Regions from separate parts of the Hyphomicrobium sp. 99 genome, predicted to be linked through region 2. Evidence: predicted binding sites of a transcription regulator. Region 2 holds the regulator's gene; the other holds the start of a gene.

Region 1 (15,839 bases), 3.4 Mb from region 2:
TCCCCTGATGTAACGGCCTTTCGCTGACGCGTTCGTACTCGCCTTCGATGACAATACCATCGTCGTCGACAGGGGTTTCTCCGGTGCTGGCGCGGAAGGTCTCGCGGCTGACTTCAGCCTGATAGTGGAACAGCGTGACGAGTTTCAAAAGTCCGGTTCGAATGACGAGATGACGGATTTGGGGAACGAGCAGGAACAGTCCGAGCAGATCCGAGATTACTCCGGGAAAAATCAGCAGCAGACCGGCCAGCACCTGCAAGAAACCGTCGAAGAGCGGGGGGAAGCCTTCGCGTTCCGTTCCCAATCGCGATAGGGCGCGCTCGAAAACGGAGAGGCCCACCCGGCGGATGACATAGGTTCCCAAGATGGCGGTGCCGATGATGATCAGAGCGAGCCACCAGATGCCGATCACCTGTCCGAGGCGGATCAGCAGCCCGATTTCGAGCAGCGGCAGGGCCGCGAACGCCAGTAGCATGGCGATTTTAAAGGGTTGAGACATAAGGGCTCGCAAAGCTGTTGCGGCACCTTAGCGCGGATGCACGGCTGCGGCCAACGACCATCGGGAAGCAGGCCGGAGCGATCAACGATATTCACATGGCGCGCCCTAAAAATCGCTCATCCTGGCCAGCGGCGACAGGCGGCAGACGCAGAAGACGTTAGGTGTTATAGAGGTTTCATCTTCAAATAGCCCGTCCGCGCCCTTAGATAGGATGCTACGGTGGCGGGCAATCATGCAAAAGCCTATTGGCATCCTGTTCACCCGGAGGCGCTGACCTTAAGAATGAACGGTCAATTCGATCTTATTACCCTGATTGCCATCGTCGTGGCGGTTGCAGCGATCATCAAGCTCCGCAGCGTGCTTGGTCATCGTACCGACGACGATGAGCAGCGTGTTGAGCGCCTGAAAACGCGTGAGCGGGAAGCGGGGCAGCGCCCTGCCGCTGAAACGGCCTCTGCCGACGTCATCACAATGCCGCGCCGTGACCGGGAACCGTTGGCGCCTGCCCCTGCGGCTGAAACCGCATCTACGAATGTCGAGGCGCGGATCCGGGCCTATCCCGTTTCAGATCCGGCTGTCACCACAGGCTTTCTCGATATTGCCAAGGTCGATTCGACGTTCGATCCCGACGCCTTCCTGGCTGGCGCCGGCAGGGCTTATGAGATGATCGTGTCGGCGTTCGCCGAGGGCAATCGCAAGTCCTTGAAAGACCTCTTGAGCAAAGAGGTCTATGACGGCTTCACGGCCGCTATCGCAGAGCGGGAAGCTCGCGGCGAGACGGTCGAGCAGCAGTTCGTCGGCATCCGGAAAGCGGATATCGTCGAGGCAGAGCTGAAGAATGGCGTAGCTTCGGTGACAGTGCGTTTCCTCAGCGAGCTCATCTCGGCAACCCGCGACAAGGCGGGCGAGGTTATTGCGGGCGATGCGCAAAAGATAAAAGACGTGACCGATATCTGGACGTTCAGCCGCGATATCTCGAACGCCAAGGCGCGCAGCAACCTGAACTGGCGATTGGTTGCAACGCAGGCGCCGAATTAAGAAGAGATTAACAAGCGCGATGTGACCGTGTCGGTGCGAATGCTGCCAGATACGGACGACCGTAATGCGTGGGTCAGGCATCTTACGGGCTCCTGGCCCAGAATCTTTGAATGCTGCTCGTTTCGGAGCGCTGGTGTTCTGTCTCGCGGCGATGCAAATTATCGATGGTCCAGCATTCGCCGCGACGTCGTCAGATAACCCTCAGAGCAAAGCTTCGCCCGAAATGACTCCGAGCTCGATTTCCTTCGAGCCCATATCGTTCGACGATCTTCCGGGTTGGCGGGATGACGATCATCTGGCTGCCTGGAAGGCGTTTCTGGCTTCGTGCGGGCCGACTTTGAGGTCCGGGCCGAAGGATGCGAAGCCCGGCAGTGCGGGATCCCCAAAAGAGCTTCTCCACATCTGCGCGCGGGCGGTTGAACTATCAAAGTCGAACGCTCCGCAAACTTCAGAGGGTGCGCGGTCCTTTTTCGAGGCGCATTTTCAGCCGAACCGGGTTGTTGGAAGCGATCATCCGGGTTTGCTGACCGGCTACTATGAACCCGTGATCAAGGGATCGCGGACGCCGGACGAAACGTTCAAGGTGCCGATCTATCGGCGCCCCCGGGACCTCGTGAACATGGTTCCTGAAAGCGAGCGAGGAGCGAAGTCGGCGCACCTTACACACAAACGTAAAACCGACCGGGGTCTCGAGCCTCATCTGACGCGGGCCGAGATCGAGGAGGGCGGACTTTTTGGCCTCGGCCTCGAACTTTTCTATCTCAAGGATCCGGTCGATGCCTTCTTCATGCAGGTGCAGGGATCTGGCCGCATCGAGCTTCCCAACGGCGACAAAGTTCGGATTACCTACGACGGCAAAAACGGTTATCCCTATACCTCGATCGGGCGGGTGTTGATCGATGATGGTCATCTGACGGCGGACGAAATGTCGCTGAAGACTCTGAAGAAATGGCTGAAGACCGATAAAGACCGGGCGAAACCGGTGATGCGGAAAAATCAGTCGTACGTCTTCTTCAAAGAGCTGTCGGGGCAAGAGGCCAAAGCGCCGGTCGGCGTCAACAGCATTCCGCTGCAGCCACTCAGAAGTCTCGCTGTCGACACGACTTATTACGCGATCGGCACGCCGATCTATGTCGATGCTCCGCAAATCAAGCACGCCACGGCGTCGGGGGAATTTCGCCGGCTGATGATCGCGCATGACGTCGGCTCTGCGATCAAGGGATCGGAGCGCGGCGACATATTTTTCGGTTCCGGCGATAAGGCCGGACGGCTTGCGGGCGTCACGAAGCAACCCGGCCACCTCTACGCGCTGTTACCTCTCGATCGCTCTCACGCGCATAAGACTGCGAGCGATGGACCGTGAAGAAACAACACGGCCACGGGGGTGGCAAAGGCCGGCGCCCAATCGAGGACAGCGATCTCGATCACGAAATCTGGCGACACGCCGCGGCAACCATCGAGCCCTTGAAACGCGCCAAGCCTCGCTTCCATCCGGCGAGCGATGCGGTCAAGGCGGGTGTTCCGAGGCCGAAGCCTTCGGCTGAACCGGAAAAGCCGCCGGTTAAGTCTCGGGCTGCGCAGGCGCATCATCCTGAAGTTTCGCCTCCGAAGCCTACGTCAGCGAAAACACCGGAGCTTCAGCTCTTCGATCGCAACAGCGTGCGAAAATTGCGCGGTGGCCGCGCGGAAATCGAAGCCCGCGTCGATCTTCACGGCATGCGCCAGGACGAGGCCCATGCGGCGCTTCGCAGTTTCCTTTTCAGCTGCCATCGGCGCGGCCTGCGGTTCGTTCTCGTCATCACCGGCAAGGGGAAGACGAGCAGCAAATCACCTTCGGAGGAGGGTTACGGCGAACGGGAGCGCGGTGTTCTCAAGCGGAACGTCCCGCGTTGGCTCGATGAACCGGAATTGCGCTCGGTCGTCGTCAGTTTCACGGTCGCTGCCATTCAGCACGGCGGCGAAGGCGCGATGTACGTTCATCTGCGCTCGAAGAACCGGCTGTGATTAGAAGCAGGTTTCCTGAAGCTTCTGCAGCGCCTGTCCGATGCCGTTCAGCGAATAGGTGTCGGTGACGTTGGCGCCGCGATCGGAGGCGATTGCGATGGTCAGCACGCTGCCTTTCCGCATGGCCTCGACGAGCTTCAGCTCTTGGGTTGAATCGGTGACGTAGGCGCGGTCGCTCGCGCCAAAAAGTTTGAAGCCGGATGGGCTCACCGTGGCGGTGCCTTGCGCATTCTTTTTGATGCGATAACCCATGAGAAAGCTGACTTCGGCCCGAATGCCATCTTTGGGCCACGCGGAAATATAGGCGCGCGGTGCTTCGCGAGGCGCGTCCTGCGGCTCGCTCGTTTTCGGCTCACTCGTCACGAAGCAGAAGAGGTGCGGGTCGTTGGCGTCGGCCATTAGAGACCAGTCGCCATAAGTATTCACGCGGGTCACCGACTCGGCGGCCAGCGCTGGGCTCCACTCGGCGAGAACAAGAGAAAGAGCCCCAAACAAAATGTTCCGCACATTCTGCTTCCCCATCAAGGTCCCCCCTCGCCGATCGGGCGATCGGCGAACCGTGCCAAGCTCTTGATGCGATCGTACATCACGATTGCGCCGGCCATCGCAACATTGACGCAAAAGGACGTCGGGATCTTGACGACGTAGTCGCAGCGCTCGATCAGCGGCTCGGAGAGAGATCCAAGCTCGGGTCCGAGCACATAGGCCGCTCGCAACGGATGGCGGAAGCTCGGCAGGTCGATTGCGTCGTCGAGAAGCTCGATGCCGACGAGCTTGCAGCCGCCGGGAAGCGCCATATCGTCAAGCGTGGCCCAATTGTAGTGCGGCAGGTGCAACTGACTCTTCGACGTATCGGCGTGGGCCTCCATGGCCTTATAGGTGGCGCCGACGGTGAACGTGAAGCTCGCGCCGAAGGCGTGTGCGGAGCGCATCAGGTTACCGAGGTTGAGCGACTTCGACATGCGCTCTGCGCCGATAGCGAAATAGCCCTTCGGGTGCGGCGGCCATGTGGTCGCTTTTCTTGACATTGTGTTCTGCTCGTGTGTGTCAGAGGGTTATGCAGCGAGTGGGACGTCACACATGAAGGCAGCTCTTTGCAAGAGCCTTGACGGAGCAAAAAGCCTCGTCGTCGAAACGGTAGCGGAACCGGCTCCGGGGCCCGGGCAGGCGATCGTCCGGGTGGCAGCGGTTGGGCTCAATTTTGCCGATACCCTGATCACGCGCGGCAAATACCAGTTCAAGCCGGACTTGCCGTTTTCGCCTGGCGCGGAGATTGCGGGCTTCGTCGAGAGCGTTGGCGGGGACGTGGGCGACATCGCGCCGGGTCAAGCCGTGATGGCGTACGTGAACTGGGGCGGCGCGGCGGAGAAGATTGCCGTCGACGCGGAGAAGCTCATCCCCCTTTCCGGCGACGTGCCGATGACGATCGCAGCGGGCCTCTCGGTGACCTACGGCACGGCGATGCACGGGCTTGCCGATCGCGGCCGCCTTAAGCCCGGTGAGACGGTCGTCGTCACGGGTGCGGCCGGAGGCGCTGGGCAAGCCGCCGTCGAGATCGCGAAACTGATGGGCGCTCGGGTAATCGCGGTCGTGTCTTCGGAGGAAAAGGGCGCTGTCGCCAAAGCGGCGGGCGCCGACGACGTGATTTTGTTCCCCGGGTCCGATCTCAAGGCTGAGGTCAGGGCGTTTACCAACGGGGCCGGCGCCGACGTCGTTTACGACTGCATTGGCGGGGAGGCATCCGAACCTCTGGTGCGGGCGCTCAACTGGCAAGGGCGCTTTCTGGTGATCGGATTTGCGGCGGGCGAAATTCCGAAAATTCCGCTCAATCTGCTTTTGCTCAAGGGCGCCGAAATTGCGGGTGTGTTCTGGGGCGAGGCGGTGCGGCGTGATCCTGCCGCGCATCGCCGCAATATGCTGCAGGTCGTGAACTGGGTTCGCGAAGGCCGCTTACAACCCCGGACTCATGCCATCTATCCGCTCGAACGCATCAGCGATGCGCTGGGTGTTCTGGAGCGGCGTGAGGCGACCGGTAAGATCGTGTTGACGATAGCTTCATAAGCGCGCCCGGGCTACCCATTCGGCTCAGCAAACGCGAAGATTTTTTTGGCCGTCGCGCGCATGGTGCCGGCGATATTTGCCCGCGGCGGGGTAGCCCGAGCGGCGCCAATCGAGTTTTCGTATGCTCATTTTTTCGTGCGTGCGGCGAGGCATTTTGCTCGTTGCCATTCTTTGCATCATCGGTGGCGAGGCGTTGGCACTCGACAACGGCGCTCCTTACACGACGATGTGCGTCCGAAGTTGCGATGGTTTCTACTTTCCGATTCACCAGAACCAGCGTCCGGCGAATTTTTCGCGCGATGCTCAAACGTGTGCATCGGCGTGCGGGTCGGAGGCGCGACTTTTTTATTTTCCGCTCTATGGCGGCAATCCCGGGACGATGATCGATCTCGCCGGGCACAGGTATGCCGATGAGCCTCATGCGTTCGAATTCCAGCGCGCGATCGTCCAGGGATGCGCTTGCAAACCGGCACCTTGGTCGCGCGAAGCAGCGGCGCGGCATCAGAAATATTCAGCCAAGGCGTCCGAAGCGCGATCGCAGAAGGCGGTTCGCTAGGCTTGCTACCAGCTCGCTTCATTGTCGTCGGCGAGGAATCCCAATCCACGCATCGGAAAGCGGTCTTCGATCCCATAGGGACCGCCGCCGATGCCGGGCCGCGACGACATCAACAGCGTTCGCGTGACAAAGAACGGCTCGGATCGGTAGCCGCCGTAAAGCGAAAGAAATCGCGCGACCACATCGGCATTCGAGTGCTTCAACCTCGCGAGCGTGACGTGTGGTTTGAACGGACGCGTATCGGGCGGCAGGCCCGCGTTGCGCGCCGCTTTCTCGTGTGTCCGCGCCAATTCCTCAAGCTCGGGGCGAGGTTCAACGGCGGCGAAAATCGAACGAGGATCATCGCCGCCGAATGCGCCGAGGCCCGAGAGGCGAATTTCGAATCCGTCGGGTTCGATCATGGCGAGGTTTGCTGTGAACTCGCGCGCTAGCGCATTGTCGATATCGCCGCCGAACCTCAGCGTGATGTGATAGCTCTCGGGCAACAGCCAGCGCGCGCCGGGCAGCGGCACACGAAGGCGATGAAGCTCTTCGCGGATATCATCCGGTAACTCGATGGCGGTGAACAAGCGGGGCATCGGAATGTCCTTGCTCGCGAGAGGGTGACTGCGCGGTTATTTTCCCAGCGCTGACTTTTGCTCAACGCTTGCGACGAGCGCTTCGGCGTCGGGCAGGATGCGCCTGACGATCTCGGCCACCCCGGCTCCAGTCGGATGCAGGCCATCAGGCTGCGTGAACGATCGATCCAGCGCTACGCCATCGAGGAAAAAAGGGTAGAGTGGGACTTCGTATTTCGCGGCAAGATCTGGGTAGATCGCATCGAAGGTCTTGGCGTAGTCCGCACCCCAATTGTTGGGCGCCTTCATGCCGGTGAGAAGCACGGGAATGCCGTTGGCTTTCAACGCGGCCAGCATCTTGTCGAGATTGGCGCGCGGCACTTTCGGGTCGATGCCTCGGAGGGCGTCGTTGGCTCCAAGCTCCACGATCACAGCGTCGGGCTTCGGGTCGAGCGCCCAATCGAGCCGCGCCAAGCCATCGGATGTCGTATCGCCCGAAACACCGGCATTGACCACATTGACCTTGTGCCCCCTCGCCTCAAGCGCCATCTGAAGCTGAGCGGGAAACGATTCATTGGTTTTGACGCCATAACCAGCGGTAAGACTATCCCCGAAAGCTACAATCGTTGACGGTCGTGTTTGACCGGCGGCCGAGACTGTCATGCCGGGAGCAGCTATGCAGGCAAAAATCATTGTGAGGCAGAGTGCCGCTTTCGCGATCCAGCCGGGGGTGAGGGAAAACGCAACGTTCATTTTTCGGCCCCACACATCTCGCATTTCATAAGCTGACGTAGAGGCTCCGTACGAGCGGTACAAGCCCGCCCCGACAATGCAAGGCATCTTAGCTTGAGCGAACCCATCATCAAACTCAACAATGTGCATCTCTCTCTGACGAGCCGGGCAGGCTCAGTCCATATTCTGCGCGGCGTGTCGCTTGCTATCCCGCGAGGACAGTCGGCGGCGATCGTTGGACCATCGGGATCCGGCAAGACTTCGCTTCTCATGACGATGGCGGGCCTCGAGCGCGCGACGAGTGGTGAGATCATCGTTTCGGGGCGGAACATCGGACCTCTGTCAGAAGATGAGCTTGCCATGCTGCGCGGCGCGGAGATGGGCATTGTCTTCCAATCATTCCACCTTGTCCCGACGATGACAGCGATCGAGAACGTCGCTTTGCCGATGGAACTCGCTGGCGACAGCAAGGCTTTTGAGACGGCTCGCGGTCTTTTGGACGAGGTCGGGCTTTCGGCGCGCGTCGATCATTTTCCGGCGGAGCTTTCCGGAGGCGAGCAGCAACGCGTCGCCATTGCGCGGGCGCTCAGCCGATCGCCGGAAATCATTTTCGCCGACGAGCCGACGGGGAATCTCGATGGCCGCACGGGGCGGCAGATCATCGATCTCTTGTTTGGGCTTCGCGAACGGCGCAACGCGACGCTCGTCATCGTTACGCACGATAATAAGCTCGCGGCGATGGCGGATCGCGTCATTCGCATGACGGACGGGTCCGTCGTTTCCGACGAGAGTTCGAACGCCGCGATGCACGCGGTGTCGTCGTGACGATGTCGGTGTTGGAAAGCGCTGGGCCCCGCCAGCGGGCTGGACTGCGGACGATCCTGCGGCTCGGTTTGCGCGAGCTTCGTAACGGTTTCGACGGCTTCCGGATCTTCATTGCGTGTCTGGCGCTGGGCGTCATGGTGATCGCGGCGGTCGGCGCGCTGGCGGACGCATTGCGCGCCGGGCTTGTGACGCAAGGCGAGGTGATCCTTGGTGGTGACGTTATGTTTGCGCGCGCGCACGTTCGCGCGACCCCGGCCGAGCGCGCGGTTTTCGAAGGCCTCGGGCGGGTGAGCGAAACCGCCACCATGCGGACGATGGCGCGCCGCATCGATGGATCGGATCAGGCGCTCGCAGAACTCAAGGGTGTCGATAGCGCCTATCCGCTTGCGGGCGACGTGACTCTCAAGAGCAGCGGTTCATTTGCTCACGCGATTGCTGGCGATGGCGCTGTTGCCGACGCGATGCTTCTCGATCGGCTCGGTCTCAAGGTCGGCGATAAGATGCGCATCGGTGAAGCCGAGGTGAGGATCGGGGGCATTCTCCATAACGAGCCCGATGCCGTTGCGGACCGGATGACGTACGGGCCGCGGATCTTCGTTTCTCTCGCAACGCTCGAGAAGACGGACCTCGTCAAGCCAGGGACGCTGATCCGCTGGCGCTATGCAATCGAGCTTCCGGACGAGGCGGCGGCTGACAAGCAAACCCTCTCCGCTTTGCGGACTAACGTCGCGCAAAAGCTTCCCGATGGCGGCTTTTCGAGCGGCGATCGTTTCGATCCGTCGCCGCAAATCACCAGGGTTCTGGAAAGGCTCAGGCAATTCCTGATCCTCATCGGGCTCGCATCGCTTCTCGTCGGCGGCGTCGGGATCGCGAATGCGGTTTCCACGTTCATCGATAAGCGCATGAAGGTGATCGCGACGCTTCGGAGCGTTGGCGCTTCCGGGTCGCAAATCATGGGGATTTTCCTCGTTCAACTCGGACTGATGACTGTGATCGGCATCGCGATCGGCTTGGCGCTCGGCGTTGCCTTGCCAGCGCTCATCGACGCGTTCTATGGCGACCTCTTGCCGGTCCGCATCAATATTCAGGTGTCGCCGCAGAGTTTGGGGATCGCCGCGCTCTATGGCGCGCTCATCGCGCTGCTATTCGCACTTTGGCCGCTCGGGCGCGCCGAGAATGTCAAAGCGAGTGTGTTGTTTCGCGATTCCGTCAATTCGCCAGGTGGCAGGCCGCGTCCGGCGCTCATCGCGATCATGGGAGTGCTTGCCGCGCTTCTCGTCGGCGTTGCCGTCGCGACGTCGGAGCCGCGCTCGATCGCGCTCTACGTGATCGCAGGCCTCGTCGTGATGCTTGCCGTGTTCGGGTGGCTTGGCGGTTATCTCTCGCGCCTTGCCGGACGGCTGCCACGGCCTCGGCGGCCCGAACTTGGCCTCGCGCTTCGAAACATTGCGTCGCCCGACGGCCTGACGCGGTCGGTTCTTCTGTCGCTCGGGACAGGGCTCTCGCTGCTCGTCGCAGTCGGGCTCGCCAATGCGGCTCTCGTCGCCGATCTCCAGGAACGGTTGCCGGCTGAGGCGCCCGATTACTTCCTGCTCGATATCCCGCCCGGAGATTACGACGCTCTCAAAGACCGCGTTTCACACCACATACCCGGCGCGTCTCTCGTCGAGGCGCCAATGCTTAGGGGCCGGATTGTCGCGCTCAAGGGCAAGCCGGTCGAACAGCTGACGTTTCCGGCCGACACTCAATGGGTTTTGAACAGCGATCGCGGCCTCAGCTACTCGGAGACCGTTCCCGAGGGCTCGACCGTTTCGGGCGGGACGTGGTGGGACAAGGACTACAACGGTCCGCCGCTCGTCTCGTTCGAGGGCGAGATTGCGAAAAAGCTCGGGATCGGCTTGGGCGATAGCGTCACCGTCAACGTCCTCGGCCGCAACATCGAGGCGAAGGTTGCGAGCACCCGCGACGTCAAATGGGAAAGCATCGCGCTGAACTTCATCATGGTGTTCTCGCCTAATACGCTCAGGGCTGCTCCGCACAATCTGCTGGCGACCGTGCGGTTGCCGCCGGGCGGCACGCCCGGAGCTGAATCTGAAATGGTTCGCGACCTCGGCCGGACCTATCCGGGGGTGAGCGCGATCCGGGTTCGCGACGCGATCGATCAGTTCAGCAAGATTTTTGCGAAGGTCATGGTCGCCGTGCAGGTGGCGGGCAGCGTCACGTTGACGGCGGGTGCGCTGGTCCTCGCGGGAGCCTTGGTGACTGCCCAGCGCCGGCGCGTGCTGGAGGCCGTCATCCTGAAAACGATCGGGGCCCGGCGGCGCCAGATCCTCGAGGTTCATGCCTGGGAATACGCGCTGCTCGCCCTGATTGCCGCGCTGGTGGCTATTCTGCTCGGGAGTGCGATTGCCTGGGTGGCCGTCACCCGGGTCATGGAACTGGAATATGTCTTCTCCTTGAGGTCCGTCGGGTTTAGTTTGGGAATCGCCGCCGCGATGATCGCCGTGTTCGGAGGCTTCGGTACGTGGGCTATTCTGAGAGCGCCACCGGCGCCTTATCTACGTTCCGAATAAAAGGATAAGTCTTTTATTTACGCGGTCTTGAAAGACTTCTACCCGAACAACATATGATCACGCGGGACCGGCATTGACCGGACAACACGAGGATACGACGACAATGGCTGAAGTTTTTACGCGCCCTAATAGCCCGTACGGCGGCGCACGGACATCTGGCGCGATCGACCAGGGATTGCGCTCGTTTATGCTCGGCACCTACAACTATATGGCGCTCGGCGTGGCCGGCACCGCGGTTGTGGTCATGCTTTTGATGGCAAACCCGCAGGTGATGGCGGCGATTGCACTGGGCCCGATGAAGTGGGTCGTGTTTGCGGCTGTGCTCGGCCTCGGCTGGTTTGCACCCCGTCTATTCTACGGCGGCAGTGAAGTTCTCGCGCAGGGCGCTTACTGGCTCTATTGCGCGCTCTGGGGCGCTTTGATCGCTCCGATGATTTCGCTGTACGTCGGCATGGGCATGGCTGGCCTCGTGGGTCAGGCATTCTTCATCGCGGCCGCGACGTTCGGCGTGACGAGCCTCGTCGGTTACACGACGAAGAAGGACATGACGGGCTGGAGCGGCTTCCTCTCGATGGCGTCGATCGGTTTGATCATCGTCATGCTGGGCAGCTATTTCTTCATCAACGATGCCGGCACCAGCAAGATGGTGAGCATGGGTATCTCGGCCGTCGTCGTGCTGCTCTTCTCGGTCGTCACGGCATTCGAAACCCAGGCGATCAAGTCGATGTACATCGAGCAGGCGGCTTACGGTAACGAAGCCCAGCTGAAGCGTTCGTCGATCTTCGGCGCCTTCATGCTCTATGGCTCGTTCGTGACGCTGTTCATCCACATCCTGAACCTGTTGGGATTGGCGAACTCGAACAACAACTAACGTTCGAGACGTCCCGGAATTGAGAAAGGCCCCGGTCTCCGGGGCCTTTCTTATTGGGTTCGACGGATGCGCGTGCCGAGCGGCGTCTGGGCCAGCTCGGATAATGGATTAGACCCCGACGACGCCTGGGCGATCTTCCAGCACGCTTAGAACGCGCTTCAGATCCTGGCCGCGCTTCATGATCAGGCCGCCGGCGGCGATGACGCTGTAAGCGCCCTGCTTGCGCGCCAGCCGCAAATCCTTCTCGATGCGGTAGAGCGGATATTCGCTGGATTTTCGATAAACCGAGAAGACTGCCTTGTCGCGGAGGAGGTCGATGGCGTAATCGCGCCAAGCGCCTGAGGCGACCTTGCGACCATAGAGGTCCAGGATTGCGGTCAGCTCGTATCGATCAAAAGTGGTACGCCGACTTGGCTCCGCTGTCTCGGAGGATCCAAGCTTGCCCGCTGGACGCGGGCGGAAAACTATCGGGTCGGTTGTTTCGCTCAAATGGTCTTGTCCATCGTTGGCATCTTAAAGATCGCGCCAACGCTCGCGGAATGCAAGAGAGCACCTTTGATAATCTTATGACGAGACTCAATGAGGGGTGCACGGAAAGACCGTGAGACTGACAAAATCAGGACTCTCGCGGGGCCACAAACAGCCGTAATAAAACGCAATAAAGATAACCGTTGCCTTAGGGTCAAGCTTCAAAGGACCGGCTCTGGACTTATAGCCCCCCAGCCCCCCGGGGCCATAGTTTCGAGGCGGGATTCTCAGGCAACTCTTCCCCTCCTGCAGCTTGGCTCCCCCGTCCAAGCTGACCCTCTTCCCCCGATTGTCAGACACTCCCGGAGAACCAGTCCAAAAGGCTGGTTCTTCGTCTTTGTGCATTGCAACTGTTTCATTAGCGGACGCAAAGTTTTGTGCGTATATAAAGTAACATTGCCGGGGTAATTAGAGACCGATCTCAAGATGATAGCAAAGCGCAGAGTGGCTCCGAAGCCGCGATCCAAGCCGAGTGTCAATCCGCTTACAACAAAGTGGAACGGCCCGTTCGGCATGCCGCCGTTCGAAAAGATCGAAGCGCGTCATTTCAAACCGGCGCTCGATGCGGCCTTTCGCGAACATAAAGCCGAGATTGAGCTGATCGCGAAGAATACCGCCAAGCCGACATTCGCCAACACCATCGTGGCTTTCGAGAAGAGCGGCACTCAGCTTTCACGTGTCGCGTCCGTTTTCTGGAATCTCGAGGGTTCCGATTCGACGCCGGAGTTTCAGGAAATAGCGCGCGAGATGGCGCCGCGATTTGCTGCGCATGAAACACAGATCCTGCTCGACAAGCGCCTCTTCAAACGCATCGACGATCTCTACGAGCGGCGCAATGCTCTGAAGCTTGGCGAAGAAGACTTGCGCGTTCTCGAGCGGCATCATCTCGAATTCGTTCGCGCAGGCGCCCGGCTTTCGGCTGCGGACAAATCGCGCGTCAAAGAAATCAATGCGCGGCTCGCGACCCTCGTTACACAGTTCATGCAGAATGTGCTGAAGGACGAGCAGTCGTGGCGGCTTGTTCTCGATGGCGAGAACGATCTCGCTGGCCTGCCGGACACGCTGAGAGAAAGCGCCGAGCGCGCTGCCGCCGATGCGGGGTTTGCGGGCAAGGCGATGATCACGCTCGCGCGTTCGAGTGTGGAAGGCTTTCTCACCTATTCGAGCCGGCGCGATTTGCGCGAGCAGGCTTTCAATGCATGGACAAGCCGTGGCGCGCATGAGGGCGAGACTGACAACCGTCAGATCGTCGCCGAGGCCGTGGCGCTGCGCGGAGAATACGCGCGGTTGATGGGTTTCCCGACGTTCGCCGAATTCAGCCTGCAAGACACGATGGCGAAAACGCCGGGGACGGTCGACGAGCTTCTTCGCGCGGTCTGGCAGAAAGCGGTCGTGCGCGCCAAAGAAGAACGCGATGCGCTCGCCGCCGAGGCTCAGAATTCCGGCGACAACGCCGAGATCATGCCGTGGGACTGGCGGTATTATTCAGAGAAGGTCCGCAAAGCGAAATACGATTTCGATGAATCGAAGCTTCAGCCCTATCTGGAGCTTGATCACATGATCAAAGCGGCGTTCGATACAGCGTCACGCTTGTTCGGCTTGAAGTTCCAGGAGCGGAAGGATCTTCCGCGCTATCACCCGGAAGTTCGGGTCTGGGAGGTTCTCGACAAGAAGGGCGCGCACGTCGGCATTTTCATGGGCGATTATTTCGCGCGGCCGACGAAGCGTTCCGGCGCCTGGATGTCGGCATTCCGCACGCAGCATAAGCTCGGCAAGGGGCAGAGCCCGATCATCGTCAACGTGCTGAACTTTACGAAGGGCGGCGAGGGCGAGCCTGCGCTCCTCTCGTTCGATGATGCGCGGACGCTTTTCCATGAGTTCGGTCACGGGCTGCACGGGTTGCTTTCCAACGTGACGTATCCGTCGATTTCAGGAACGTCGGTATCGCGCGATTTCGTGGAGCTGCCGTCACAGCTTTACGAGCACTGGCTCTCGACGCCGGATGTTCTCGAAAAGCATGCACTCCATTACAAGACTGGCAAGCCGATGCCGAAGGTTTTGCGGCAGCGGTTAGCTGCAGCGCGGAACTTCAATCAGGGCTTTGCGACGATCGAATATACGTCGTCGGCGCTCGTCGACATGGCGCTTTATTCTGCCGAGCCGGCATCGGTCGGCGATGTCGAAGGTTTCGAGAGCGCGACGCTCAGCGAGATCGAGATGCCGAAAGAGATCGTGATGCGGCATCGCTTGCCGCACTTCATGCACATCATGTCGGGTTATGCGGCGGGCTATTACAGCTACTTGTGGTCCGAGGTGATGGACGCCGACGCCTTCGCCGCGTTCGAGGAAACCGGAAACGTGTTTCATCCGGCGACGGCGAAGAAGCTTCATGAGTTCATTTATTCGGCCGGAAACCGGCGCGATCCACACGCGGCTTACGTGGCGTTTCGCGGACGGCCACCGAAGATCGACGGATTGTTGAAGAAGCGCGGGCTCGCCGCGTGAAGAGATCGTAGCGGCGGGCGGGTCGTCGGTTACCAGAGACCCGCCATCGTCGCGCCGATGATTGGGCCGCTGCGGCCTTCCTGAACGAGCACGACGATTTTTTGCACGTCGGCCTGCATCATCGCGGCGCGCGGCAGCTGCACTTTGAGGGGCGTACCCTTCCAGATACCGATGGGCGTCAGTTCGCGGACGACGTTGGTGTAGGTGAGTGTTTTGCCGGCGTTCTCGCCTTCCTTGATCGGCACTGATCCGGTCATTTGAACGACGCCGAGCCAGACCGTCGCTTCGCGTGGGTTGTGTCCGGGAGGATCACCCGCCACAGCGAAGTTTAAGGTATTGCGTTCCTGCCAAAATCGAACGGGAACCTGAGCGGGGCCGCCCATTTTCGAGGTGTCGTCGATGGCCTGTTCAATTGCGGTTTTCGATGCGCCGTTGACGTGCGCGACGCCGTTGACGATCGCTTGCGGCGTGTAGATCGCTCCGTCGCCGCGGTTGCGAGCGTAATTTCGCTGGCGCTCGGTATTGCGCGGTGAAGCGAACGTGTCTTTCCAGCCGAGATAGTTCCAGTAATCGACCGGAAGAGAGAGCGCGATGATCGAGGGATCATCCGACAGCGTCTTGAGGAGCGCGTCGGCCGGAGGACACGATGAGCATCCCTGGCTGGTGAAGAGTTCGATGACGCCCCTGATCGGCTTTGCCGTTTGAGTGTCGAGCGAAACTTCTTGCGCCGACGCCGGAGGCGACACCGCCGCTGCGAAGGCCGTCAGAACTACCAGTGTGATGCCGCGGAGGCGCATGGCGGGGTCAGCCTTCGAGTCCCAAGTGGCATCTGCCACAATGATCCTATTTAGCCCGGTGCCCTTCGTTGAAAAAGTGAAAGGCTCGAAAGCCTTCTCACGAACGGGTGAGCATTAGGTGGTTCGCTGCCGGGAGGCTGATTGTTACCGCCTGCGAAAGGCTATGCAACTCTGGCTCCGGATACCTTGGAGCCAGGGTCGTCTGGCCCGGCTGACGCTTCGCGGAGCCGGGCCGTAGGAGGTTCTAAGCCGCCAAGTTTCTCAGCACGTAGTGCAGGATGCCGCCGTTTCGG
Region 2 (15,839 bases):
TACGAGATGCACGACGTTATGGATGCTGCGATTTTGCGTGAAAAGCGACTGAAGCGATGGCGCCGCGAATGGAAGTATCGGCTCATCGAACAAATGAATCCGGAGTGGCGGAATTTATTCGATCCGGCGACAGGCGAGATTGCTTTCGGATCGGTGGATGAGACTGATTTGGAATTCGATCCTGTTGGCGATTTGGACAGATCCCCGCCTACGCGGGGATGACGTCCGTCAGTTGGGCGACTATCGCCCCTCGATCTTGATGCCGGGGAGGTCGACTTTCACCTTCGTCTGCTGTGCGTCCCAGAGGAGATAGCCGAGTACGATCACCGTTCCGGCGAGTACTCCGATGATGATCGATCTGATGTCCATGATTCTCCACCCATGTTGCGATGCCATCATGCCATTAATCGGCATGACGATCATCCGTTAGTTCAGGCCACAAAAAAGCGGCCCCGCAGAGCGGAGCCGCTGATATTCATTTTGCTAGCTCGCCTTAGTAGCAGACCCAGACGAACTCGCCATAGCTCGGCGACCAGCGCCAGCAGGGGCCGATGCCGTAGGCGTACCAGTGGCCGTGCCAGAAGCGGCGTCCGTGGTGGCCATGGTGACGGCCGCCGCGGTAGACATGCGCACCGGGGTGACGGCCCGGACGGAAGTGGTGGCCACCGCGAGGGCCGCGATTTCCGATGTGGCCGCCGCCGCGATGACCACCACCCGCGTGATGGCCTCCGCCGTGGTGACCGCCGCCGTGATGGCCTCCGCCTCCGTGGGGGCGCGCGTCTGCCGCTAACGGCATCGCCAGCGCCGCGATCAACGCGGACGCAAAAACCAGACCTCGTTTCATGATGGCTCCTTTTTATCGTTGTGGTGCCGCCGAGCGGCGCTGTGCGCACCGGGGAGTGATGCTATCTGCGCAAACGGCAGAGCCTCGCCATCAGTTCCCGTCGGCACGCAAAGTCGCGCTAAAATGGCAGCTAAATTTTATTTGCAGTTAAAGGGCCGGCTTTTCAGCGGGGTTGGGTCGGATTTTCGATAGTTCAGCGTTAAGTTTGCCTTATTTTCGTTTGCCGTGCTGCAACATCAGAGCCCGAGCAGACGACGCAGGAATCCGCGACCCGCTTTGGCTGCGGTCTCGCCGCTCTTGTCGACGCCGATGAGGAGGCCCGCGACGATGGTGTCGCCGTCTTCGCTCATCGCTAGGACCGTGCCGCCGCCCTCGCGCTGGCCGTCCCCATAGATCCAGTCCGTAGCGTTCGTCGTGTCGGGTTTTGGGCGCTCGTTGTAGGGTTGGCGCGTTGCGTAGATGCGGGCGCTGAAGTCGTCGGGGAAGTAGATCTGCCCGGTGACAAGGCTCGTTTCGTTCAGGAAGACCTTGATGTGGATGTGCGGCGTGCGGCCCGGATACCATCCGGGATAGACGGTCGTGAACGCTACGCGTCCGTCGGAATCGGTTGTCTGCGTGCCGCGCAGATAGGTCTGGCCTTTGGTCGAAATGTCCCGCGATGCGCCTTGACCCGAATATCCGGAATAAACGCCGGTCGCATCGGCATGCCAAACGTCGACGCGTGCATTGGATATTGGTGCGCAGGAGCCCGCTTCGATGACGCGAAGCGAAAGTCGAAGCGGCGCGCCGGGGCGGCCTTCGGAAATATCAGAGCGCACGAGTTTCGGGTCGAAGTAGAAGGGGCCTTCGACGGCTTGAGGCAGCAATATGCATTGGCCTGGAGGCTGCGCGGCTGCGGCCGGCGTGTCGCTCGCAGCGGAAGCTGGTTCAACAGCGATTGTGGCTACCGGAGCGGCCAGCGCGCTCTTCAACGCCTGACGCCGCGACAGAGATTTGATCATTGGTTCTTCCGCATTCCCGAATTCACCGTCGCGACGTGCGAGTCGCTGGTGAGGTGAGATATAGCGGTCTCTGTGACGGAATTAACGGCGCTCAAGCGCGCAGACGCCGGGTTCGATTCAGATTCGTTCGAGGGGTCAGGCGCCCGGCGATTTCGCGAGCAGGCGATTGACGTGCCCCATCTTGCGGCCGGGACGGGCTTCGCGTTTTCCGTAGTGATGGAAGAACGCTCCGGGCTCGGCTGCGATCTTTTCCCAGGCGAGAATGTCGTCGCCGATCAGGTTGATCATTTCGGCGGCGGGCGCTTTCAGCGACGTCGCGCCGAGCGGCCATCCGGCGACGGCGCGAATGTGCTGCTCGAACTGGGAAGTCAGCGCGCCGTCCATCGTCCAGTGTCCGGAATTGTGGACGCGGGGCGCCATCTCGTTAACGTACAGGCGATCGCGGCCGCCTTCCGTCACGACGAAAAATTCTATTGCGAAGACGCCGACATATTCGAGCTTTTCCGCGATCTTGTGGGCGATTTCGATGGCTTCGGCGGCGGTGTTCGGCGCAAGCGCGGCCGGGGCCACGGAGCGATGGAGGATGTGGTTGCGGTGCTCGTTCTCGGTAACGTCGAATGCTTGGAACGTTCCGTCGGTTCCGCGTGCGGCGATGACGGAAACCTCCGCGCGGAAGTTGACGAAGCTTTCGAGGATCGACGGCTGGCCGCGCATTTCGGCCCACGCGGTCTCGGCATCTTCGCGCTTCAGGATTTTCGCCTGGCCCTTGCCGTCGTAGCCGAAGCGGCGCGTCTTCAGAACGGACGGAATTTGGAATCCGCCGTCGAGAACTTTCGTGAGATCGGCGAAGCTATCGATCGCCGCAAACTCGGCCGTCATGGCGCCGAGCTCACGCGCGAGCGATTTCTCGTTCATGCGATCCTGCGCGCATGCCAATGCTTTTGCGCCGGGGCGGACAGGAACGCGCGCAGAAAGGACTTCGACGGTTTTGACCGGAATATTTTCGAATTCGTAGGTCGCGACATCGACCGCGTCCGCGAAGGCTGCGAGCCGCGCTTCATCTTCGTATGCTGCGACCGTGTATTTGGTCGCGACGTCGAATGCGGGGCTGTCGCCTTCAGGTGCGTAGATGTGAGATTTGAAGCCGAGGCGTGCGGCAGCCATCGCCAGCATGCGGCCGAGCTGGCCGCCGCCTAGAATGCCGATTGTCGAACCGGGAGGGAGCGCGCTCATCGTGATCGTCATCAGCCCTTCACAGGCGTTTCGGCGACGTTGGCCGAGTGCTGCTTGCGCCAGGCTTCGAGCCTGTCCGAGAGTGCCGCGTCGGAAAGCGCCAAAATCTCCGCTGCCAGGAGCCCGGCGTTCTTTGCGCCGGCTTCGCCGATGGCGAGCGTACCGACCGGCACGCCGGCGGGCATCTGCACGATCGAATAGAGGCTGTCCTGGCCCTTGAGCGCTTTCGATTCGATCGGCACGCCGAGAACGGGCAGCGTCGTCATAGATGCGGTCATTCCGGGTAGATGGGCTGCGCCACCAGCGCCCGCGATGATAACTTTGAGGCCGGCGGCTTTGGCGCCCTTGGCGTAATCATAGAGCCGGTCGGGCGTGCGATGCGCGGACACGATCTTGGTTTCGAACGTGACGCCAAGTTCTGTCAGAATGTCAGCGGCGAGCTGCATCGTCGGCCAGTCAGACTGGCTTCCCATGATAATACCGACGTGCGGCCTGATCCGGCTCATAATGGCGTCCAAAGCCCCGAAAACGGAAACCGCGTCGGTACAGGAGGGAGCCCCAGTTTACAAGGGTTTCCGATGTCGCCGGGGTGAAAATGAGGTGAGTAAGCCACCATTCGCCCCAAATGCGGGGCCCTATGCTTTGAAAGCACCGTCGCCCCCGGTTTAGGGTGCGGAGCCAAGCAGATAATTGATGGAATGGAAGAAGTTCTCGGGGCCGACGTAGCCCGATATGCGACCGACTTCGTGCTGAGATTTGACGACGACGAATGTCGGCACGATGTCGACCGCTGTATTGAAATCGAGGTGATCGGTCTCGACGTCGTTAACGTCGACGAAGCGGACCGGCATCTTTTTCCCCTGCTCGGAGGTTTGGTATGCCGGCAGCACGTCGCGCCGGAATATCTGGCAGTATATGCAGCCATCCGCTTCGACGACGATGAGCTCGAACGTTCTTTCGGGGTTGGCCGCCGTTTCCGTGTCGAGGCCGGCGCGCGACGCTGCCGCCGGAGACAGCAAGAGCACGGCGGAAAGTATCACTCGGATAATCGTCGGCATGATGGGTCTCGCGCACGCAAGCAACCCGACATTTTTAAAACAACCGCGTCGAAGCCGATCTCCAAAAATGAAGAGCTAGTTAATTCCAGTCACAAATCGAGACGGGGGCTGTCGGCTGGCTTCTGTCACGACTTTTTACAGGAAATCGCGACGGTCTTGTATGAGCCGAAACCGATGGCACCGGCACCGAACTGCTGCGCCATGGCATCGCCGAGCTTTTTCGCCTGTTCGTCCTGCTTCTCGGCATCGGGATCGATGAGCGTCGCGGCGCATCCTTCAGGGGCGGATGCAAGTTTGACGGCGTCGGTTTTCTCGGGCTGGAAATCGATGAAGTAGGACGGGTCGAAGACTGCAAACGTCAGGCTCTCCGCGCCGGGGGCAAGAGGCTTGGCGAGCGGCAGGTGGAAGTAGAGGCGCAGGACGCCGTTCGTGTATTCGAGGCGCGCATTCGTCGGCGGGGAAAATTCGAGCTGATTTTCGCCGAGCTTTGCGACGGTGAAATAGTTGAACTCCTTCAGGCCATCCATGTTGACCTTCAGAAGGTCGGCCAGTTCGCTCTGGTCGTACTTGCCGTCGTTGTTCGTATCGAGTCCTTCCAGCGCCATCGATGTGTAGGAATCGTCGAAGGTCCACGAGTGGTCGACGCCGGTAACAGCGCCCTTGTCGTAATCGACGGTCAAAACGTAGGTCACCCACATGTGCGGATGAGCCGAGACCGGAACAATCATGGCCAGTATGGCAACGGAGATGAAAGCCGCGAGGCGGTAAGACTTCATAATTTCGAGCACGCTTCGCTCAACCCTTTTATCTAATGCCGGTCGAATCGCCGGACGAACCTAACGGACGCACACCGACCCGGCGAGATTGCGACACGCTATCGGCTATACGGCCTAAAGGGTTGCGACAACGCTTGCGCAAATTCCATAATGGTTGTTATATTATACGCATCAAATGCAAGGAAATGGGCATGATCTGCAGGTTTGCCGGATTTTTTGGGGTTTTTCTTGCGTTGGCGAAAATCTCTGGCGCGGCTGCGGCTGAGACGCCAAAGGTCGTTGTTACGATCAAGCCGATCCATTCGCTCGTCAGCCGGATCATGGACGGCGTCGGCGAGCCGCAGCTCATCGTCGAAGGCTCGGCTTCGCCGCATACCTTCACGTTGAAGCCCTCGACGGCACGGGCCATTCACGATGCCGATGTTTTCGTTCGCGTGTCCGATCAGCTCGAACCCTTCACGCGGAAAATCGTAACGTCGCTGCCTTCGAACGTCACGGTGTTGACGCTCGCGGGGGCGGATGGTGTGACGCTTCTCGATCAGCGTCAGGGTGGCACTTTCGAGAAGCACGAGCATGGGCATGAAGAAGCTGCCGGCAAGGCGGAGGACCATGACGACCATGACGAAGACGGCAAGGATGGGCACATCTGGCTCGATCCGCAAAACGCCAAGGCCATCGTTACCGACGTGGCGAAGACGCTCGAGGCTCGCTATCCCGAGCATGCCGATAAGATCAAAGCCAATACCGCCGCTCTTATCTCGGACCTTGATGCTCTCGACAATCAGCTGACGACGGAACTCAAAGCCTCAACGGGGAAGCCGTTCATCGTCTTTCACGACGCGACACAGTATTTCGAGCATCACTTCGGACAGAAGGCTGCGGGCTCGATCACCGTCAGTCCCGATGTGCCTCCAAGCGCCAAGCGGTTGACTGAAGTTCGGCGCAAGCTGTCGTCGCTTGGCGCTGTTTGCGTCTTCACCGAGCCGAACTTTCAGCCGAATCTCGTAGCCGCCGTGACGGAGGGAACGCACGCGCGTTCCGGAACGATCGATGCCGAGGGGCAAATGCTCACCCCTGGGCCGGGTCTTTACTTCGACCTCATGCGCGGCGTCGCGCACAGTATTTCGAATTGTCTCAACGGGCAGAGCTGAGCCGTTCGATGCCGGAACGGCTTTACTGAGCTTGGGCTTCGGCTTCGCGGCCGTCGAAGACGTATCCAGCACCGCGGACCGTGCGGATCGGATCGCTTTCGTTGCCGCGGATCAGAGATTTCCTGAGGCGTCCGATATGAACGTCCACCGTTCTCTCATCGACCTCGGAGGACTGGCCCCAGACGCGATCGAGTAGCTGGCTACGCGACAGGACGCGGCGCGGGCTTTCCATGAAAACTTCAAGCATCCGGTATTCGGTCGGGCCGAGACGAACTTCGCGGGGCCCGCGCGTCACCTTGTGGGCTCCGCGATCCATCGTGATCTCGCCGGAAACGAGGATATCGCTCATCCGCTCCGGCGACGCGCGCCGAAGCAGTGCCTTGATCCTCGCCATCAACTCCTGGACGGAGAAGGGCTTCGTCACGTAATCGTCGGCGCCGGTCGTCAGCCCCCGCACGCGGTCGTTTTCTTCACCGCGGGCGGTCAACAAAATGATCGGCAGGCTCTGCGTCTCGGAGCGATTGCGAAGGCGCCGGCACAACTCGATCCCGGAGATCTTGGGGATCATCCAGTCGAGTATCGCGAGATCGAAACTTTGCTCCGACAGAAGAAGCTCCGCTTCCTCTCCGTCCCCGGCTTGCACAACGTCATAGCCTTCGGACTGGAGATTGTATTTCAGAAGTTCTGCGAGAGGCGCTTCATCTTCGACGACGATAATCTTAGCTGGCATGGTCTTTGGTCAGTGTTGCTTCAGAGTACATTTGTCATTGACGCGGCGTGATCAGCGTCGACGACGTCTTGTCGCCCTTCGGCCGATCGTCTGCGATGGGGACGCCGTGTACGAGGTAGTAGACGTTCTCGGCGATGTTGGTCGTGTGGTCGCCGATGCGCTCGATGTTCTTGGCGCCGAACAGGAAGTGCGTGCAGATGCCGATATTGCGCGGATCTTCCATCATGTACGTCAGCAATTCGCGGAACAGCGAATTGTACATGGCGTCGACCTGCTGATCATCGCGCCAGACCTGCATCGCTTTCTCGGCGTCGAGCGCGGACAGCGCATCGAGGACGTCGCGGAGCTGGGTCTGCACCATCTCGGTCATGTGGCGCATGCCGGTCATCAACGGCTTCGGATAGGGCTCGTCGGCGATTGCAAGAGCACGCTTGGCGATGTTCTTCGCAAGATCGCCGATGCGTTCGAGATCGGCCGCGACCTTGATGACGGTCATGATGTGGCGAAGATCGTTGGCAAGCGGCTGGCGCCGCGCGATCATGACGATGACCTGCTCTTGGAGCTCACGCTCGAGCTGATCGATCATGACGTCGTCGGATACGGCCTTTTCGGCAAGTTTTGGATCGCGACGCTCGAGTGCATCCATGGCCTGAACGAGAAGCTTCTCTGCGTAGCCGCCCATCTGCGCGATGCGGCGATCGAGAAGTCTCAGCTCATCTTCGTAGGACTTTACGGTGTGTTCGCTCATGGTCTCAATTCCTAAAATCGGATCTTGGCTTGTGGCCACGCATTATCCGAAGCGGCCGGTGATGTAGTCCTGGGTCCGCTTGTCTGATGGGTTCGTAAAAAGTTTTTGGGTGACGCCGAATTCGACGAGTTCGCCCAGATACATAAAGGCGGTACGCTGAGAAACGCGGGCGGCCTGCTGCATGTTGTGCGTCACGATGGCAATCGTGAACTCGTTCTTCAGGTCGTCGATCAGCTCTTCGATCTTCGCAGTCGAGATCGGGTCGAGCGCCGAGCAGGGCTCGTCGAAGAGTATGACTTCAGGACGGATGGCGACGGTGCGTGCGATGCACAGGCGCTGCTGCTGGCCGCCGGAAAGGCTGAGGCCGCTCGAGTTGAGCTTGTCCTTCACTTCTTTCCAAAGCGCGGCCTTCTCGAGCGCGGATTCGACCCGTGCATCGACTTCCGACTTCGGAAGACGCTCATAGAGGCGAATGCCGAACGCGATGTTTTCGTAGATAGTCATCGGGAACGGCGTCGGCTTCTGGAAAACCATGCCGATGCGCGAGCGGAGAAGGTTGAGGTCCTTCATGTCGAGAATGTTCTCGCCATCGAACATCACCTCGCCCTCTGCGTGCTGGCCCGGGTAGAGGTCGTACATGCGGTTCAGAACGCGAAGCAGCGTGGACTTACCGCAGCCCGACGGTCCGATGAAGGCAGTCACCTGCCGCTCATAGAGCGGCAAAGAGATATTCTTCAGGGCAAGGGTCGAGCCGTAGAAGAATTTCAGGTTGCTGACCGAGATCTTTTCGGTAAGCCCTGTGTCCACATCTTTCGACATCAAGTTCATTGCTGCGTCCTCGAAGAGCTTAACCAACGTGCGGCGATGCTAAGTGTCAGCACGGCTGCGGTGATGAGTAGTGCGCCAGTCCAGGCGAGGCGCTGCCAGTCTTCGTAGGGGCTGAGCGCGTACTGGAAGATGACGACCGGCAAGCTGGCCATTGGAGCGTTGAGATTGGTGCTCCAGAACTGGTTGTTCAGTGCGGTGAACAGGAGCGGCGCCGTTTCTCCGCTGACGCGTGCGATTGCCAAGAGCACACCAGTGATCATGCCTGCACGAGCAGCCTTATAGGCAACCTTGCGGATGACCAGTGACTGGGGCAGTCCGAGCGCCGAGGATGCTTCCCGAAGCTGGTTCGGAACCAGAAGCAGCATGTTCTCGGTGGTGCGAACGACCGTTGGAATGACGAGAACGGCGAGAGCGGCTGCGCCGGCGATCGCGGAGAAATGACCCATCGGGCGCACCAGCAATTCGTAAACGAAGAGGCCGGTGACAATGGATGGCGCGCTCAGGAGAATATCGTTGATGAAGCGGATCACCGACGAGACTTTGCTGTAGCGGCCGTACTCCGCGAGATAGGTGCCTGCGAGAATGCCGATCGGCGTGCCGACGACAACGCCGGCGATCGTCATGACGAGGCTTCCGGCGATTGCGTTCAAAAGGCCACCGTCGCTGCCTGGCGGCGGTGTCATTTCGGTGAAGACCTTGGTGCCGAGACCGGCAAAGCCTTTGTAGACGAGCGTCGCCAGAATGACGCCGAGAATAGTCAGGCCGAGGCCCGAGGCAGCCCAGCACAGCGCAACCGTGATGCTGCTTCTGATACGGCGGCGGCGGTATTTCGCGCGATCTAACGCCATGATTATGCTCCCGCCTTCTTCTCGATGCGCATCAACATGAGGCGGGCGAGAGCCAGGACGATAAACGTGATGAAGAAGAGGATCAGGCCGAGGGCGATCAACGAGGATGTGTAGATGTCGCCGACCGCTTCGGTGAATTCGTTGGCGATGGTCGCTGAGATGGTGGTTCCGGGAGCCAGAATGGACCCGGAGATTCGATGGGCGTTACCGATGACGAAGGTGACCGCCATCGTTTCGCCGAGCGCGCGGCCGAGGCCGAGCATGACGCCGCCGATGATGCCGACGCGCGTGTAGGGAATGACGACGTTGCGAACGACTTCGCGAGTCGTCCAACCCATGCCGTAGGCCGCTTCCTTCAAGACCGGTGGAACCGTTTCGAAGACGTCACGGCAGACGGCGGTTATGAACGGAAGGACCATCATTGCCAGGATCAAGGCAGACGTCAGGATGCCGATGCCGTAGGGCGGGCCGGCGAATAGCTGATTGAGGACCGGTACGTTCTTGAACGTCGCGATCAACTCCGGCTGGACGTAGCGCTGGATGACGGGTGCGAAGAAAAACAGGCCCCAGATGCCGTAGATGATGCTCGGCACGCCGGCCAAAAGCTCGATCGCGATGCCGATCGGACGGCGAAGCGCCATCGGGCAGAGTTCGGTCAGAAACACGGCGATGCCGATGCTGATGGGCACGGCGACGAGCATCGCGATGACCGATGTGACGACCGTTCCATAGATTGGAGCGAGGGCGCCGAATTGCTCGGTAACGGGGTTCCAGACTTCGGTCGTGAGGAAGCTCAAACCAAACGTTTGGAATGCGAGATATCCGCCTAGAACGAGAGAGGCGAAAATCGCTCCGAGAAGAATGAGGACGAAATACGCGGACGACATGGTCAGGCCGCGGAAGAAGACATCTGTCGTGCGAAGACCTTCGAGAACTTTGCGCCGAGCTGTCGCCGCAGCTGTCGCTTGAGAGTTAGCGTCTGCCATGAAGGTCAAGATATCGCTCCGGACTAAGGAAAACTCGGCATCTTATAAACAAATCGAGAAGCGCCCGCACGGAGCGCTTCTCGTCGTTCTGTAGATTAGTTCGAGAAGACCGGCTTGTTGTCCTCGCCGACGACGCCTTCCCAGCTCTTCTTGACGAGAGCTACGACGCTGTCGGGAAGCGGAACGTAATCAAGCGCTTCGGCTTCCTTGCTGCCGTGTGCATAGGCCCAGTTGAAGAACTTCAGGGCTTCCTTAACGGCTGCGACGTCCGTCGGCTTCTTGTGGATGAGGATGAACGTCGGGTTGGTGATCGGCCAAGATTCGGCGCCAGCCTGCTCCGTCAGGATCACGCCCATACCGGGAGCTGAAGTCCAGTCTGCGCCAGCAGCGGCGGCCTGGAAAGCAGAGATCACCGGAGCAACCGTCTTGCCGTCCTTGTTGACCAGCTTCGTGTAGGAGAGCTTGTTCTGCTTGGCGTAGGCGTATTCGACGTAGCCAATCGAACCCTTCGTCTGCATCACGTTGTTGGCGACGCCTTCGTTGCCCTTGGCGCCGAGGCCGACGGGGAACTGGACGGACGTGTTCGAGCCGATCTTCGCTTTGAAGTCAGCGCTGACTTTCGAGAGGTAGTTCGTCCAGACGAACGTCGTGCCCGATCCGTCAGAGCGGAAAACAGCGGCGATGGCGTCCGAAGGAAGCTTCACGCCGGGGTTCAGCTTCTGGATTGCCGGGTCGTTCCAGGCGGTGATTTCGCCGAGGTAGATCTTTGCGAGCGTCGGGCCGTCGAATACGAGTTCGCCCGGCTTGATGCCTTCGAGGTTAACGACCGGGACGATGCCGCCCATGACGGTCGGGAACTGTACGAGGCCGTTCTTCTCGAGGTCTTCGCCCGAGAGCGGCTTGTCGGTCGCGCCGAAGGTTACAGTGTTGGCTTCGATCTGCTTGATGCCGCCGCCCGAACCGATCGACTGATAGTTCAGTCCAACGTTCGTCTCTTTCTTATAGGTGTCGGCCCACTTGGCGTAGATCGGATAGGGGAACGTAGCGCCGGCGCCGGAAATGTCCGCCGCGTTGGCGGGAGCGGTTACGGCAGCCGTCGCGGCGAATGCCGCAAAAAGCGCCAGAAATGACTGTTTCACTGTGGTCTCCATTTGTTGAACGGCGGGCTAAGAGCCCTCGCCACTCCATTGCCGAGCTGAGCTCGGCCCGCACTCTCTAGTCCAGTAAGGTCACGGCTATGTGAAACGTTAATGCCTTGTTTTAGAGAAACCTTTTCCTCGGCACTCTCGTCTCAGGCAGCAGTGGTTTCGGGTCTCTTAAATCGGTTCCCGTCAACTCATGCTAGTTACGAGCATTAGTCTTAGGAGCGCCGCGTCCTTCCCCAAGGCGCGCGGTGCGGTGAACTCGGCATACTGAAAGTGGAAGCCGCATAGCGGCGTGCTCTCAAAATACTTTCGTCCCTCACCGGGGACACTTCTAGCGATGAGACGCAATAGATTTGTGACAGTGCAACCGATTGATAATGAATTGTTTTATTTGTAGGCTGGCAGAATGACATCAAAAGTCGTTCCTTTGCCAACCACCGATTGGACGGAAAGTTCTCCTTCGTGGCGGTTCAGGACGTGCTTAACGATGGCGAGGCCGAGGCCGGTCCCGCCAATGCGACGGGAATGTTCGGCGCTGACACGGTAAAAACGCTCTGTAAGCCGGGGCAAATGCTCAGGGGCGATCCCAGGTCCGTCGTCGGCAATTGCAATAAACGCGCGCGCGCCGACGCTTTCCGGGCGAACGCTTGCTTTCTTTTTCAGTGAGATTTTCACCGTGCCGCCGTCCCGGCCGTATTTGACGGCATTTTCGACGAGGTTGTGGAAGACTTGAAACAGTTCGTCGCGATCGCCCATCGCCACCAATTCGCCGCTCGCGGATTCGACATCGATCGAAATGCTCCGTTCTTCAGCGAACGGGGACAGAGACCTTATGACGTCTTCGATCAAATCATTCAGATCGACGCGGCCCGTCGGCTTGAGGTTGGCCTTTTCTTCGACGCGACTGAGCAAAAGGAGATCGTCGATCAGGCGAGTCATGCGTTCGGCTTGATCGGCCATAATCGCGAGGAATCGCTCGCGTGCTGCTTCGTCGTTTCGAGCCGGGCCCTGAAGCGTCTCAATGAAGCCGCGTACAGAAGCGAGCGGCGTGCGCAATTCGTGGCTGGCGTTGGCGATGAAATCCGCGCGCATTTCGAGCAGGCGACGCTGCTCGGATTCATCATGGATGGTAATTAGTACGGCAACGGGCTGATGCTGTTTATCGCCGCCGAGCGGCGTCACCGTCGCGATGAGACGTTGGCCCATGCTGCCTCGGGGGACGAGGTGCGCCGTTTGCTTCGCGCCCTTTTCGAAGGCTCCTGAAACGGCGGCGATCAGTTCGGGGTCACGATTGACGTGCTCGAGTGGTGCGCCTTGCTTCAATCGATCGAAAAGGCTCAACGCAGCTTCGTTATAATTCAGAATTACGGATGCCGGGTCGAGGATGATCGCAGGATTGGGCATTGCCGCCGCAAGATCCGTCCATGTGAGCATCTTGTCGGAACTTGAGTTCAAACCCGCCATTTGATTCGCTTTTTGATCGAGTGCAGCACGCGGCCAAGCCAGCAGAGCGAACACTCCTGACCCCAAGCCACATGCAAAGAAAAGGATGGTGCGCAGCGGTTCGCTCACCCAAATCCATGTAGGAATGAGTGCGAGAAGCGCACCTGCGGCTAGCGCGGCAAATCGTAAACGGAAGCTTTCACGGGTCATATCCCGTGCAAGTATCTCCGATGAGCGGGATAAGCTAGTGAGCAAGGGTTAACTTCGCCGCGAACTGCGAGCCGCCGGTTTTTTACTTCGGACCTTGGAACTCCGATTATCTTCGTCCGGCTCTTCGGTCGTTCTGAGGCCCATGGGGGACCGCACCGCAAGCTCGGCAAGCGAATGCTGATCGAGCACGGTGATGAATGCAGCCAGAGCGTCGTCGAACATGGCGTTGATATTGCCAGGGTCCGTATCGCTCGACTTCGGATCGATACCGCCCTCGACTTGTACTCGTGTTACTTCTATCGCGCGGACGACGTCGCCGATCTTGATGGAGGCGGCGGGTTTCGCGAGGCGCACACCGCCATTGGGTCCCCTCACGGCTGCAAGGAAACCCGCGTGCGAGAGGATATGCACAATCTTGAATACATTCTGCTTCGTAACGCCGAGCCGATCGGAGACGTCGGCGACTTTTACGAGTTGATCGCCGGCTAGCGCGCAATCGATCAGAATGCGGATGGCGTGGCCGGTCTGCTTCGTCAAGCGCATCTGTGATTACCCGGTGCCGCGCGGCCGCGGCTCAAAAATCCTGTGCCTTGCTTGTTTCACAAATCTTATCGGCGTGGCAAGGGGCGGACCACACGGAGTTCACTTGACAGGCGGCCCGCGCCGCATTCTATACCAGCGCGGTAAATAATCGGATCCCCGAGGATCCCTGCACGCAATTTTGTGCCGCCTAAACCTAGCTTGCTACGGAGACTGAGATGTCGAAAAAGGCGTTTGCATGGGCCTGCGCAACTCAATTGGCGCTGGCGGCCGTCTTTGTTGCCGGAGCGCCAGTCTTCGCGGCGCCCGCGACGAAAGATATCATCAAGAATTACGGGGACGTCGCCGAGGCGATGTACTCGGATGCGCTGGCCAAGGCCAAGGATCTCGATAAATCGATCGACGCCTTGCTGGCAGCGCCGAGCGCCGAAACGTTGCAAGCCGCTCGTGAGGCGTGGAAAGCGTCGCGCGTTCCCTACATGCAGACGGAAGGCTTTCGCTTCGGCAACAAGATCGTCGACGATTGGGAAGGCAACGTAAACTCGTGGCCGCTCGATGAAGGCTTGATCGATTATGTCGACGCGGCGAGCTACGGCGACACCAAGGAAGAAAATCCTCTCTACACGGCGAATATTATCGCTAACAAGAAGATCCGCCTTGGTCCTAAAATTCTCGACGCTTCGAAGATCGATAAGAAGGTCATCGGCCAGCTCAACAGCGCTTTGAATGTCGAGGCGAACGTCGGCACTGGATATCACGCGATCGAGTTTTTGCTCTGGGGCCAGAACCTCCATAAGCCCGGCGTCAAATCGGGTGAGCGGCAAGCGAGCGACTACGATCTCAAGAACTGCACGCATGAAAATTGCGATCGCCGCCGCGACTATCTGAAGGCCGCTTCAGACTTGCTCGTCGATGACCTGAGTGAAATGGTCGACAACTGGAAGCCGGACGGCGCGGCGCGCAAGGCCCTCGCTGAGCAGGATGAGAGCGCGCAGCTTTCGACGATTTTGACCGGCCTCGGCTCTCTTTCATACGGTGAGCTTGCGGGTGAACGCATGAAGCTCGGCGTGCTGCTGCACGATCCGGAAGAGGCGCACGACTGCTTCTCGAACAACACGCATAACAGCCATTACTACGACGAAGTCGGCATGATCGCACTCTGGAACGGCAAATACGCCGGTGCCAGCGCGAAGAGCGGGCCGAGCATTGCCGAACTCGCACGCGAAAAGGCGCCGGATGCCGCAAAGCGGGTCGACGAGGCGATGGCGACGACGCTCGAGAAGATGCAGGCCATCAAGACCAAGGCCGATTCCGGCGAGATGCTCTACGACCAGATGCTCGAAGCCGGCAACGACCAGGGCAACAAGCTCATCCTCGATGCAGTCGATTCTCTCGTCGCACAGGCACGAGCAATTGAAGGCGTCGTTGCTGCCTTGAACCTCAAGGTGAAGATCGAGGGTTCGGATAGCCTCGATGATCCGGACAAGGTCGCCAAGGCGAAATAATTGGTTTACCCGGGTACAACAGCTGCTGCTTTCGATGAGGTCTTCGCATGGTGACACGCAGAGACCTCATCGCTGGTGCTGCAGCCTTTTCAGGAAGCGCCGCCGCGGGTTTTCTCGCGGTGGGGCGCCGGGTCGAAGCGCGTGCTGTCGACCCGCAAGATGTCATTGCGCGGCCTATCGCAGATGGCGTCAAGGCCGTCACTTTCGATCTCGCGGAGCGGCCGACGGCGCTTCCGTGCTTCGACGGCAAAACGTTGCCGCTATGGACGTTCGAGGCCGGTACGACGTTTCCAATCGTGCGCATGAAGCTCGGCGAGCGGTTCGATACGGTCTTCAAAAACAATCTGCCGGTGCCGGGCGAGGTCGCGTCAATCCATTGGCACGGGCTCAGAATTCCGAACGATCAAGATGGCGTCCCCTACATGACGCAGCAGCCGATCGCGCAGGGGGCTGAAGGCCATTATTCCTTCGTGCCGCCGGATACGGGATCGTTCTTCTTTCATACGCACTGCAATTCGACGGAGCATTTCGGGCGTGGCCTGATCGGCGTTCTGATCGTCGAGGGCGACGAGATCTCTCCGCCCGACGCGGAAGTCGTGCTGCTGATGAAAGATTGGCGCATCGGTCCCGATGGCGCATTCTTGCCGTTTACGACGGACGAGGGCGCGGCCAAGGGCGGCACGCCGGGAACCGTTCGCTCGGTCAACGGCGAGAGATCTCCCGTTTTCACCGTTCCGTCGTCGGCTGACGTTCGCATTCGCTTCTACAATCTCGATCCGATGCGCATTTCCGA

What was found. The regulator PhoB, encoded in region 2, activates phosphate uptake and scavenging genes when phosphate is short. The targets are predictions, from matches to a motif close to TGTCATNNANCTGTCAT.
Positions count from the first base shown of each region.
Region 1: a site for PhoB is predicted at 12,272-12,288, ahead of G359_RS01940 (DUF2794 domain-containing protein). Genes of this name have one in related genera too.

Region 1 covers NZ_KQ031382.1:326,802-342,640, reverse strand. The annotation lists gene G359_RS02005 (FxsA family protein) at 1-499, opposite strand, end outside; gene G359_RS02000 (Tim44/TimA family putative adaptor protein) at 782-1,537, shown strand; gene G359_RS01995 (murein transglycosylase A) at 1,761-2,900, shown strand; gene G359_RS20860 (Smr/MutS family protein) at 2,897-3,541, shown strand; gene G359_RS01985 (invasion associated locus B family protein) at 3,542-4,063, opposite strand; gene G359_RS01980 (RNA methyltransferase) at 4,063-4,569, opposite strand; gene G359_RS01975 (NADPH:quinone oxidoreductase family protein) at 4,622-5,602, shown strand; gene G359_RS01970 (DUF2865 domain-containing protein) at 5,724-6,158, shown strand; gene thpR (RNA 2',3'-cyclic phosphodiesterase) at 6,164-6,736, opposite strand; gene G359_RS01960 (arylesterase) at 6,773-7,468, opposite strand; gene G359_RS01955 (ABC transporter ATP-binding protein) at 7,562-8,272, shown strand; gene G359_RS01950 (ABC transporter permease) at 8,275-10,845, shown strand; gene G359_RS01945 (Bax inhibitor-1/YccA family protein) at 10,949-11,716, shown strand; gene G359_RS01940 (DUF2794 domain-containing protein) at 11,825-12,205, opposite strand; gene G359_RS01935 (M3 family metallopeptidase) at 12,671-14,749, shown strand; gene G359_RS01930 (DUF1223 domain-containing protein) at 14,779-15,585, opposite strand; gene acnA (aconitate hydratase AcnA) at 15,791-15,839, opposite strand, start outside.
Region 2 covers NZ_KQ031382.1:3,682,158-3,697,996, reverse strand. The annotation lists gene G359_RS17840 (GIY-YIG nuclease family protein) at 1-222, shown strand, start outside; gene G359_RS21050 (hypothetical protein) at 241-369, opposite strand; gene G359_RS20220 (hypothetical protein) at 494-844, opposite strand; gene G359_RS17825 (intradiol ring-cleavage dioxygenase) at 1,081-1,845, opposite strand; gene G359_RS17820 (5-(carboxyamino)imidazole ribonucleotide synthase) at 1,981-3,090, opposite strand; gene purE (5-(carboxyamino)imidazole ribonucleotide mutase) at 3,090-3,584, opposite strand; gene G359_RS17810 (thioredoxin domain-containing protein) at 3,744-4,136, opposite strand; gene G359_RS17805 (DUF1007 family protein) at 4,262-4,912, opposite strand; gene G359_RS17800 (zinc ABC transporter substrate-binding protein) at 5,104-6,063, shown strand; gene phoB (phosphate regulon transcriptional regulator PhoB) at 6,086-6,793, opposite strand; gene phoU (phosphate signaling complex protein PhoU) at 6,828-7,541, opposite strand; gene pstB (phosphate ABC transporter ATP-binding protein PstB) at 7,584-8,369, opposite strand; gene pstA (phosphate ABC transporter permease PstA) at 8,366-9,217, opposite strand; gene pstC (phosphate ABC transporter permease subunit PstC) at 9,220-10,203, opposite strand; gene pstS (phosphate ABC transporter substrate-binding protein PstS) at 10,299-11,354, opposite strand; gene G359_RS17765 (ATP-binding protein) at 11,736-12,812, opposite strand; gene G359_RS17760 (RrF2 family transcriptional regulator) at 13,050-13,544, opposite strand; gene G359_RS17755 (imelysin family protein) at 13,760-15,046, shown strand; gene G359_RS17750 (multicopper oxidase family protein) at 15,094-15,839, shown strand, end outside.